Regions from separate parts of the Amycolatopsis sp. NBC_00348 genome, predicted to be linked through region 1. Evidence: riboswitches for the same ligand, from Rfam matches in the RefSeq annotation. Region 1 holds a riboswitch; the other holds the start of a gene.
The links. A riboswitch is a leader RNA that binds a small molecule or an ion and turns the genes downstream of it on or off. The one in region 1 is predicted to bind cobalamin.

Region 1 (5,858 bases):
CTTCACCTCGAGACCGCCGAAGTGGAGCCCGATGCACTTGTGCGCGCCGCCGCCGAAGGGCATCCACGCCATCCGGTGCGACTTGTCCTCGCGCCGCGGCTCGGCGAAGCGCTCGGGGTCGAAGCGGAACGGGTCGGTCCAGCACCCGGGGTCGAAGTGGTTCACCGTCGGCGAGATGCCGACGAGCGTGCCCTCCGGGATGTAGTGCCCGAGGACCTCGGTGTCCTTGACGGTCTGGCGGGTCAGCGACGGCACCGGCGCGACCAGCCGCAGTGCCTCCTTCATCACGAGGTCGAGCGTCTCCAGCTTGTCGATGGCGTCGATGTCGAGGACGTCGTCGCCCAGCGCCAGTGACTCCGCGCGCGCCCGCTCCTGCCACTCCGGGTGTTTGGCGAGGTAGTAGGCCATGGCGCTGCTGGTGATGGTCGTCGTGTCGTGCGCGGCCATCATCAGGAAGATCATGTGGTTGACGATGTCGGTGTCGGAGAACCGGTCGCCGTCCTCGGTGGTGGCGTGGCAGAGCGCGGCGAACAGGTCGTCGCCGTCGGCTGCCCGCTTGGCGGGCAGGGTCTCGCCGAAGTAGCGCTCCAGGACCTTCCGCCCGTGCAGCCCGGCCGACCAGCGGCCGCCGGGCACCGGGACGCGCACCAGCGCGGTGCCGGCCCGCACGGAGCTGACGAACGCGCGGTTGATCCGGTGGGAGTCGGCGCCGCTGCGCATGCCCATGAACACGCGCGTCGCGACGTCGAGGGTCAGCTGCTTGAGCGACCAGTACAACCGCGGCCGGTCGTGCGAGCCCCAGCCCGCGACGCCTTCGCGCAGGGCCGGGCCCATCTCGTTGACGTAGCCGGTGAGCCGCGCCCGGGTGAAGGCCTCCTGCATGATCCGGCGGTGCAGGTGGTGCTCGCCGAAGTCCATCAGCATCAGGCCGCGCTCGAAGAACCGCTCGATGAAGAACTTCCAGCCCTCCTGCGAGAACGCCTTGTCCTTGTTGACGAGCGCGATCTGCGTCGCCTCCGGCCCGGACAGCGCGACGATCCGGCGGCCGAACCCGCCGGTCCACGACACCGGGCCGTAGAGCTCGTGGCGGCGGAGGCCGAACGCGGGGCCGAAGCGCATCATCTCGAGCATGTGCCCGACCACGGGCGGGCCTTCGTCGCCGAGCACGGGCTTGAGGCCGCTGCCGGCGGGCGGCGTCGCGAGCTCCTGGACGGGCCAGCGCGACCGCAGCCACCGCTGGTCGACGGCGCGGGGGAGGGGCAGCGAGGTCAGCGGGGGCACGCGCTCACGCAACGTTTCGGCGGCCCGGCCCACAGTGCGCGTCAAGCTGACCATCTCCCCGTCGAGATCGGCTACCCCCTCCACGATGCACCCTTGTTGACCACCTGACAACAGTCTTTTCGGGTGAGCCGTGAAGGACTCCTTACCGGCGCTAAGAGCCGGTAAGGAGTCCTTCACGGCTTTGGAGCCGCGGTTCTGTCGGACCCCGCCGGTAAACTGGAAGACGGGGGCGGCGGCCCGCCCCGGGCGTCAGCCCAGCTCGGTGCGCACCTGCCGGGCCGCTTCGACCAGGTTGCGCAGCGCCGGCTCGACCTCCGCGTAACCGCGGGTCTTCAGGCCGCAGTCCGGGTTGACCCACACCCGCGACGCCGGCACCGCGCCCGCCGCCGTGCGCAGCAGGCCGGCCACCTCGGCCGGGGACGGCACGCGCGGTGAGTGGATGTCGTACACCCCGGGCCCGACGCCGCGGCCGAAGCCGGCCGCCGTCAGGTCGGCGAGCACCTCCATCTTCGAGCGGGCCGCCTCGATGCTGGTGACGTCGGCGTCGAGCGCGTCGATCGCCGGCAGCACCTCACCGAACTCCGAGTAGCACATGTGCGTGTGGATCTGCGTCGCGTCGGCGATCCCGGACGTCGCCAGCCGGAACGACGACACCGCCCAGTCGAAGTACGGCTGGTGGTCGCGGGAACGCAGCGGCAGCAGCTCGCGCAGGGCGGGCTCGTCGACCTGGATGACCTGGATGCCCGCCGCTTCGAGGTCGTGCACCTCGTCGCGGATGGCCAGCGCGACCTGCCGGGCGGTGTCGCCCAGCGGCTGGTCGTCGCGCACGAACGACCACGCCAGGATCGTCACCGGCCCGGTCAGCATGCCCTTGACCGGCTTCGGCGTCAGGCTCTGGGCGTAGCGGGCCCACGCCACGGTCATCGGCACCGGGCGCGAGACGTCGCCGTAGAGGATCGGCGGCCGGACGCAGCGGGAGCCGTAGGACTGCACCCAGCCGTGGTCGGTCGCGGCGAACCCGGCCAGCCGCTCGGCGAAGTACTGCACCATGTCGTTGCGCTCGGGCTCCCCGTGCACCAGCACGTCGAGGCCCAGCTCCTCCTGCAGCCGGACGACCCGCTCGACCTCGGCGCGCATCGCGTCGTCGTACGCGGCGTCGTCGAGCGCGCCGGCCTTGTGCGCGGCCCGCGCCTTGCGCACTTCCACGGTCTGCGGGAACGACCCGATCGTCGTGCTCGGCAGCGGCGGCAGGTTCAGCGCCGCCTGCTGCGCCGCGGCCCGCGTGGCGTACGGCGCGCGGACGGCGTGCCCCGGGCGCAGGTCCGCGAGCCGGGCGCGCACCCGGTCGTCGGCCAGCTCGGCCGCCGACGCGCGATCGGCGACGACCCGGCGGGCCGCCGTCAGGTCGACGTCCTCGCCCGCGAGCGCCTTCCCGAGCAGGACGACTTCGTCGACCTTCTGCTTCGCGAAGGCGAGCCAGCCCTTGAGCCGCGGGTCGAGGTCCTCCCGCGAGACGTCGTAGGGGACGTGCAGCAGCGAGCACGACGTCGACACGCTGACCTTCGCCGCCGCGCCGAGCAGGGTCGCGGCCCGGCTCAGCGCCTTCTGCGGGTCGGTGCGCCAGACGTTGCGGCCGTCGACGACGCCGGCCAGGACCTCCTTGTCCCGCAACGCCCCTTCGGCCGCCACGGCGTCCACAAAGGACTCATCGGTGACCAGGTCGACGGCGAGCGCCTCGATGGGGGAGCGGGCCAGCACGCCGAGCCCGCGGCCCAGGCCGCCGAAGTAGCCCGCGACCAGCAGCTTCGGCCGCGCGGTCTCCTTGCCCAGCCGGTGGTAGGCGCGGATGAGCGCGTTCAGCTCGTCTTCGGAGCGGTCACCGGCGAACGCCGGCTCGTCGAGCTGGACCCACTCGACGCCCTCGTCGTGCAGCTGCCGCAGCAGGTCGGCGTACGCGTCGAGCAGGCCGTCGAGCAGGTCCAGCGGCCGGAACCCCTCGTCGCCCTTGCTCAGCAGCAGGAACGTCACCGGCCCGACCAGCACGGGCCGCGTCTCGATGCCCAGCGCGCGGGCTTCGCGGTACTCGTCCAAGGGCTTGGAGCCGGTGAGCGCGAACGTCGTGTCCGGGCCCAGTTCGGGGACGATGTAGTGGTAGTTCGTGTCGAACCACTTCGTCATCTCCATCGCCGGGGCGTCCTGGACGCCGCGGGCGGCCGCGAAGTAGGTGTCGAGCTTCGACAGGCCGAGCCCGGTGAAGCGCGCGGGCAGCGCGCCGAACAGCTCGGCGGTGTCGAGCACCTGGTCGTAGTGCGAGAACGTGTTGGACGGCACGGAGTCCAGCCCGGCGTCCCGCAACGCTTGCCACGTCTGAACCCGCAGCTCACGGCCGGTGGCCAGCAGCGCGGCTTCGTCGTTCTTGCCCGCCCAGTAACGCTCGAGGGCGCGTTTGAGCTCCCGGTCCGGACCGATCCGGGGGTAGCCCAGCACAGTGGTGCCGATTTCGGTCACAGCTCTCTCCTCGCGAGCTCGTTCGAGGAGTCCGGACGCGCGCGGCGGCGAGCGTTTCGGTGCGTGCCCATCCCACGAGGCCCGGACTCGCGCACGCCGTCGGCGCACGCACCACGGGCAGGTCTTCGGACTCGTGGGCGTACCGCTCGCGCCTACCGGCCGTCGCTTCCCAAGCTCGCGCTCAGTGCTTACATGACGGCTTTCGTTCCCACTCACCGCTGCGGGGCAGTCCCGGATTCACACCGGGTTCCCTGTTGCCTCGACAGAGTGTGACCTCACACACAACAAAGCTCGGCCACGCCCTGGCGAACCAGTGGCGTGGCCGAGCCTAGCCGGAGAACTCAGTCCCAGTCGAGGGCGCCGCCCGACTGGTACTCGATGACGCGCGTTTCGAAGAAGTTCTTCTCCTTCTTCAGGTCCATCGCCTCGGACATCCACGGGAACGGGTTCTCGGTCTCGCCGAAGATCGGCTGGAGGCCGATCTGCTGCGCGCGCCGGTCGGTGATGAAGTGCATGTACTGCTCGCACAGCTGCGCCGACAGGCCGAGCATCCCGCGCGGCATGGTGTCACGCGCGTACGCGACCTCCAGCTCGCACGCGTCCTTCAGCATCCCGCGCACCTCTTCCTGGAACTCTTCGGTCCACAGGTGCGGGTTCTCGATCTTGATCTGGTTGATGCAGTCGATGCCGAAGTTCAGGTGGATCGACTCGTCACGCAGGATGTACTGGTACTGCTCGGCGATGCCGACCATCTTGTTGCGGCGGCCGAGCGAGAGGATCTGCGCGAAGCCGGTGTAGAACCACATGCCCTCGAAGATCACGTAGAACGCGACGAGGTCACGCAGGAACGCCGTGTCGGCCTCCGGCGTCCCGGTCTCGAAGTCCGGGTCCTCCAGGTGCTGCGTGTACTTCAGCGCCCACGCGTCCTTGTCCGAAATGGACGGAACCTCGCGGTACATGTTGAACAGCTCGCCCTCGACCAGGCCGAGGCTCTCGCAGATGTACTGGAAGGTGTGCGTGTGCACGGCTTCCTCGAACGCCTGGCGCAGCAGGTACTGGCGGCACTCGGGGTTGGTGATCTGACGGTACACCGCGAGCACGATGTTGTTGGCCACCAAGGACTCCGCGGTCGCGAAGAAGCCGAGGTTGCGCTTCAGCATCTGCCGCTCGTCCTCGGTGAGGCCGTCGGTCGACTTCCACAGCGCGATGTCGGCCTGCATGGCGACCTCGGTCGGCATCCAGTGGTTGTTGCAGCCGGCCAGGTACTTGTCCCACGCCCACCGGTACTTCATCGGCAGCAGCTGGTTGACGTCGGCGCGCGCGTTGATCATGCGCTTGTCGTCGACGTTGATCCGGGCCGCCCCGACCTCGATCTCACCGAGGCCGGTGACGCCGGTCGTCTCCACGTTGGTCATATCGCTCACTTCGGCAGGTGGGCTCGTGAGTGGTAATGAGGGTTAGAACCCTCATTACCACTCACGAGCCGGGGCGGGCTTACTGGCAGGCTTCGCAGTCGGGGTCGTCGATGCGGCAGGCGGCACCTTCGGTGGTGACGAAGTCGACGTCCGTCTTCGGCAGCTCCTTCGGCTCCGGCTTGGCGGCCGGCGCGGTCACCAGGATCGCCGGGACGGCCGCGGCCGGCGAGGGCGCCGGGGCCGGGGTGGCCGCCGGAGCCGCCGGGGCCGCCGGGGCCGCCGCGGGAGCCGCGGTGGCGGTGGCCGTGCCGGCCGAGACGGCGTTCAGCTTGCCGTCGGTGCCGCGCAGGGTGCTCTTCTCCACGTGCGTCGCGGACTGCGCCCGCAGGTAGTACGTGGTCTTGAGGCCCTTGTGCCACGCGTAGCGGTACAGCTCGTCGAGCTTGCGGCCGCTCGGCGCCGCGATGTACAGGTTCAGCGACTGCGCCTGGTCGATCCACTTCTGGCGCACCGAACCGGCGTCGACGATCCACTTCGACTCGATCTCGAACGCCGTGGCGTACAGCGCCTTCAGGTCGTCCGGCACCCGGTCGATCTTGCCGAGGCTGCCGTCGAAGTACTTGAGGTCGCTGACCATGACCTCGTCCCACAGCC
Region 2 (5,858 bases), 1.6 Mb from region 1:
GGCGGCCGTCAGCACCGCGACGGCCGCACCCGCGAAGATCCGCCTCACTGCACCGTCAGGGTCGCCGTCGAGTACACCGTGCCGCCGGTGCCGACCGCCTTGACCGTGTACGTGTAGGTGCCCTTGGCCGTCGGCGTGATCGTCTTCGTCCCGCCCGGCACGGCCAGCGACCCGGACCAGGCGCCGCCGCCGGTGGCCGGGGCGACCGACTGGGCGGTGAGCGTCGTGGAGTTGGTGGACGTCCAGGTCAGGGTGGTGCTCTGCCCCAGGGTGATCTTGTGGTCGAGGTCGTCGGCCGACAGGCTCACGGTCGGGTTGCTCGCGTTGACGGCCGGGTTGAGCGGGGTCACCCGCGGCACCGGGTTCGAGCCGGCGGACCGGTTGAGGGAGAACGACCAGCCTTCGAAACCACCGGGGACGACGTTGCGGTTGAGCGCGCCGTAGCTGCTGTAGGTCCAGGTCGAGGTGGCGCCGGTGGCGGTCCAGTACGACCAGTACGCGGCGCCCGGCGGCGTCCGCACGCAGGCTTCCTTGTAGGTCGGGTTGCCCGAGACCGGGATCGACTCGGTCGCCGAGGGCCGGCCCTCCAGCCGGCACACGAACCCGAGCCCCCACTGCGCGACACCGGCGACGGCGATCCCCGCGTCCTGCAGGGCCTGGATGCCGGTCCGGTCCGTGCCGGGAGCGGCGTTCGGCGAGCAGCGGGTGATCGTCGGCGCGGCGGTGCCGCCGTTGCCGTTGAGCTCCTGGAAGTCGACGACGACGGTGACGCCGCTCAGCGCGTCGTTGCCGGTGCAGATCCCGGCGTAGCCCTTGGCCGGGTCGACCGCCGACGCCGGTGTCGCCGACGACACGACGAGCCCGGCCATGACGGCGAGACCGGCCAGCAGCGAAGGAAGACGTCTCATGGTGTTACCCCCTGGTGCGTGGTGTGCGGGTGATCAGGTGGCGCAGGCCGGCGGCCAGCGCGAAGGCGAGGACGAGCGCGGCACCGGACAGGCGGAAGGCCAGCCAGAGCGCCGGACTCCCGAGGGCGGCCGGCGCCGCGACGACACCGCCGTGGCCACCCGCGGCGGCGAGCGGCTCGGCCAGCGGCAACCGGACCGCCGTCGTGAGCGGCGAGCCGTCCGCGTCGAGCCAGGTCCGCCCGGCGATCCCGGTCGCCGCGGCGATGCTCGCGCCCGGGTCGCTCGGCCCGCCCGGGCTCTTCGGGAACCCGCCGTCGGCCAGCACGAGCGCGCCGAGGGCCTGCGCGGCCTTGCTCGCGTCGAGCCCGGCGGAGCTGAACCCGCCGGCGACGGCCGCCGTGAGCACGGGATCGGGCTGCCCGTCCGCCGCGGCGATCGTGCCGTCGGGTCCGGTGCGGGTGGTCAGCGCCGCGGCGGCGGACTCGAGGGCCTGCCGGTGTTCGGGCGTCCAGCCGGCCGGTGCGACGTTGCCCGGCGCCCGGCCGTCGCGCGGGACGGCGTTCAGCGCCTCGACCGCGGCGGCCGTCGCGGTGAGATCGCCGGTGGCGCACGGCTTTCCGGTCAAGACGGCCGGGAAGAGCCCGTCCGCACACTGGTGGGCGATGAGCGCGCCGACCGGCGCTTCGGCGGGATCGGCGCCCGCCGTGGTCGCCAGCGTGGCCCAGGCGTGCCGCCGCAGGGTGCCGGTGGTGTCGGCGAACTCGCCGGTGTCGGTGAACTCGCCGGACGCGGTCCGCAGCGCGGCGAGGTCGGTGCGCAGCTGCCCGACGGCCTCCGCGTCCGCGCCGGATTCCGGGAACCGGGCGACGATCTGCAGCTTGGCCAGGGGTTCGGCGTAGGCGGCCTGGCCTTGCTCGTAGGGCGCGCCGTGGGCGTAGGCCCGGATCGAGTCCGGGCTCAGCAGGAACCGTGACGCCCGGGCGGCGGCGTCCGGCTGCTGCCCGAGGGTGTGCAGGGCGAGCACGAGATCCGCCGTCAGGTCGTAGTCGACGAAGGTCTTGCCGTCCTGGGCGACCTCGACGTGGTCGCCGTCGACGAGCCGGCTCGCGAGGTAGCCGCCCAGCCGGTCGGCCGGGGTCGGGCCGGTCACCGGCGCCGGGGCATCGACGGGGACGACCACGGTGCCGCGCGGCGAACCGGGCCGCACCGCCGGGGTGCCGGCCTTCGGGCTCACCGGCGGCTTCACGGCGTGATCCCCCGTCGGCGCGGGCTTTTCGCCGGGCGGCGGTGGCGGCGGACCGGGCGGGCTGCAGCCGGGGTCCGGCTGCCTCTGCGCTCCGGCGTGGCCGAGGGTGAGGTCGTGGAACCCGACCTGGGACAGGCCGAGCGCGGCCTGCGCGCTCGCGCGGATCCAGGTGTCGAGCCCGCCGATCCCGGTGGTGCGCGCGGCTCGGTACTCGGCCGGGGTGTAGGCGATGGCGCCGAGCTGATCCCCGAGCGGGGTGCCCGCGTCGGCCGCGGTCGCTTCGGCGGACTTGAGGAACGCGGTCCCCGAGGCCATCGCGGCGTCCGCGCACCCGGCGTCGGCGAGCGCCTGCACGATCAGGCCGGTGCTGTTGGTGTTGGGCGCTTCGGTGCCGACGCCGCCGCCCCAGCCGCCACTCGCGGTCTGGTGGGCCTTCAGCCACCGCACGGCCTTGGTGATGGGCGCGTCGAGGTTCGCCGCGCCGGCGTCGCGGGCGGCGAGCATCGCGGAGAGTGCGATACCGGTGGCGTCGCCGTCCGGCGTCGACTGGTCGAACGGTTTGCCCTCGTCACACGTCGAGATCCGGTGGCCGTCCGGTGTCACCTGGTCGCCGGTCTCGGTGGTGGGGATGAGGCCGAAGAAGATCCGGAAGAAGCCGTCCGAGCACTGCTGTTTCAGCATCGTGTCGATCACGAGCCGATCGGTGAGGCCGGCGCCCGCCAGCCCGATCACGGCCAGGGCCTGGCCGAACACGTTGGCGTTGTTGCTGACGAAGTCCTTGAAGTCGGGGTTCTTCGAGTAGTCGCTGACGCGGCCCTTGTCGACGCCCGAGCGCGCGATCGTGCCGAGGGTCTCGGCGACCATGTCGTGCCCGCCGAAGGACCTCGGGTCCCGCCCGGCGATTTCCGCGGCGACCAGCACCTTCGCCGCGGCGCCACCGGTGATGATCGCGTCGTAACCCTGGCCGGGGACGAGGCCGTCCCACGTGTAGTAGTCGGTGGCGTGGTGGTCGTCGTCGAGGTACTTCACGATGGGCGCGGCCAGCGCGCCGTCGCCGGAGGCGTACATCGCGAAGAGCGTGTCGATCATCAGGCCGTGGTCGGGCAGCGCGCCACCGAGCGGGTTCTGCAGGGTGCCGTCGGGCGCGAGCTGCGCGGCGAGCCACTTCGACGTCGGCTTCGAGGCCGCGAGATCGCCGGCGAAGGCCGGGGTCACCGAGCCGACGGTGAACACGACGACGGCGGACACCCAGGCCGCGATGGGCCTGAACCGCTTGCCGGCCACGTGATCCTTCCTCTCCCCAGACGCCGGCGCGACACACACAGGGAGAGACCGGCCCCCACGGGAGGCCGGGCGTCCACCCACTGCTGGCGCGACAGCGGTTCGACAAACACCTGCCCGAGGCGGTAATCCGACTCGTCACCCCAAGGTGACCCACGGTTGCGCGACAGTGCCGGACTTCGACCGGCTTCCCCTGCCACGGGCAGAAAACATGAAGTTGTACTGACTGAGCGAGCCGACACTAACACCTGGTCAGCCGAACGGGAACGGCAGAACTCACGTCGCCTTCACCACACCGGGACGCGCGCGGCCGTCCGGACAATCTCGAAGACAACTGCAACAGAACGCGGGGCAGGTGGCCTCTTGAGAGGTGTGCGGTGCTTGAGCGCGCTGCACGTCCAGCTCGACGAAGGCAAGGAGACCGTGCCATGACCGACCTCGACGAGGTGCGCCGCGCGTCGGACGCCCAGGAGCCGCCGGCGTCCGATCCCGACGCCATGGTGACCGTCGCCGGCCGCCGGATCCGGCGGCGCCACACGACCAGCGTCGCCGCGGTGACGCTCGCGGTGGCCGCCGTCGGCGCGGGGGTCTTCTGGGCGCAGGACCGCGGTACCGCCGCGGTGCCACCGGCCACGCTCGCGAGCCCGCCGTCCGCCACGGTGACCCAGCCGCCGGCCGCCGGGAAGGTGCCCCCGGCCGCGCCGGCGATCAGCCTCGAGGACAGTTCCTGGGACCTGCTGTTCTGGGCGGTCCAGCCGCATTTCGCCGGCCTGCACTACGCGCAGGATCACCGGTACGCGTTCGAGATCGACGTCCGGGACGGCACCGCGCCCCACAGCGCACTGGCCACGAAACCCTCGGCGGCGGACCAGATCCCGCACCCGCAGTCGGTCATGTGGCAGGACGGACCGAACCGCTGGATCCGGGTGACGACCACAAAACCCGTGACAGCCCCGGAAATGCTGGCCCTGCTGGGGAAGATCCACGCCACGCCACCGGTGATCGCGTCGCCGCTCAAGTCGCTGCACGTCCCCGACGGGCAGCAGGTCGGCACGTTCACCAGCGAACCCGAAACCAACACCCTGGTGCTCTGCCCCGCCTCCGAGGTCGGGAAGACCCCGCTCGACCCCCGATGCTTCTCCCTGACGGTGTCGCTGACCAACAGAGCCGCGGACAGCAGCTTTCCGCAGGACCCGCTGCCCGTGCACCAGCACCGGAAGCTCGGGACCTACACCCTCGAAATCGACAGTTCGCGCGCCAACGAACAGGCCGCGCTGGCGTTGCTGAACTCCGTTCAGCTCAATCGCTGAGAATCAGCGTTACTACCGGATTCTGATTTTCCGCATTCCCGAAAGCGCACTCGAATTGCCGTGATTTCGCGGCATCGATCCATGACCCAGGCGAGGGAGTTTCGATGCGTAATTCCGCGCTCGTCGTCGTCCTGGTCGGTGTCATCCTCGGCGCGCTCGCCGCGGCGGTCTGCGTTCGTTCCGCGAACGTGCCCGCCGCGGCGGGCACGTCACCGGCGCCGGACGTCCCGCCGTCGTTCCCGAGGACGCGGGCGGCCACGCCGGTTCCGGAGGCGGCCGAGGTGGCGGTCGACGTCCGGGGCGAATGGTCCTGGGCGTTGCGCGAGACGGCCACCGGCACCGTGGTCGGTGCCGGAACCCTGCGCAACACGACCGAATCCATGATCAAGAGCTGGCTCGCGGTCGACTACCTGGCCTCGCGGGAGTCGCGGATCTCGGCCGGGGACGAGGATCGGGTGACCCGGATGATCCGGTCCGGCGACGATCGTGCCGCGCAGACGCTCTACCTCCGGCTCGGTGGCGACGATTCGATCGCCCGGATGATCCGCACCTGCGGCCTGCACGACACGACGATCCACCCGAACTGGTGGTCCAAGACCGCGATGCCGGCGACCGAGGCGACCCTGCTCGGCCGGTGCGTGGCCCGCGGTCCGGGCTTGAGCCCGCGGTGGCGGGCCAAGCTGCTGGATCTCATGCGGTCGGCCGACCCCGCGACCGCGTTCGGCATCCCGGAGGCCCCGGCCCTGGCGGGCCTGCACCCGGCCGTCGAGAACGGCTGGACCCGCCACGGCACCTGGTGGACGGTGAACTGCCTGGCGATGTGGGACCACTGGGTGCTCGCGGTCATGGTGCACTACCCGGACCAGGGCGACGACCACCACTACGGCGCCGAAGTGTGCAAGTCCGTGGCCCAGCAACTGTTCGGCCGGATCGACATCGGTTCGACCACGGGCGCGGGAGGCAAGTGACCGCAGGAGACGGGGATCAGACCCGCCCGGCGCCGACCAGGTCGAACAGGTTCTGCACCAGAGAACGGACGGCAGCCGGTCAGCAGTAGACGTTGCCGCAGACCGCCAGGATGAACGCCGTTGCCGTCAGGGTTTCGGTGGCGCC

Region 2: linked by a shared signal. The riboswitch ahead of OHS58_RS15025 (prenyltransferase/squalene oxidase repeat-containing protein) and the one ahead of metE (5-methyltetrahydropteroyltriglutamate--homocysteine S-methyltransferase) in region 1 are both predicted to bind cobalamin.

What each region holds. Positions count from the first base shown of each region.
Region 1 is NZ_CP107994.1:5,149,468-5,155,325, reverse strand. It holds gene OHS58_RS21850 (cytochrome P450) at 1-1,335, opposite strand, end outside; gene metE (5-methyltetrahydropteroyltriglutamate--homocysteine S-methyltransferase) at 1,531-3,789, opposite strand; cobalamin riboswitch at 3,889-4,082, opposite strand; gene OHS58_RS21840 (ribonucleotide-diphosphate reductase subunit beta) at 4,131-5,204, opposite strand; gene OHS58_RS21835 (ribonucleoside-diphosphate reductase subunit alpha) at 5,284-5,858, opposite strand, start outside.
Region 2 is NZ_CP107994.1:3,546,030-3,551,887, forward strand. It holds gene OHS58_RS15015 (ABC transporter substrate-binding protein) at 1-48, opposite strand, end outside; gene OHS58_RS15020 (ABC transporter substrate-binding protein) at 45-908, opposite strand; gene OHS58_RS15025 (prenyltransferase/squalene oxidase repeat-containing protein) at 913-3,438, opposite strand; adenosylcobalamin (AdoCbl) riboswitch at 3,506-3,654, opposite strand; gene OHS58_RS15030 (hypothetical protein) at 3,864-4,745, shown strand; gene OHS58_RS15035 (serine hydrolase) at 4,850-5,713, shown strand; gene OHS58_RS15040 (hypothetical protein) at 5,793-5,858, opposite strand, start outside.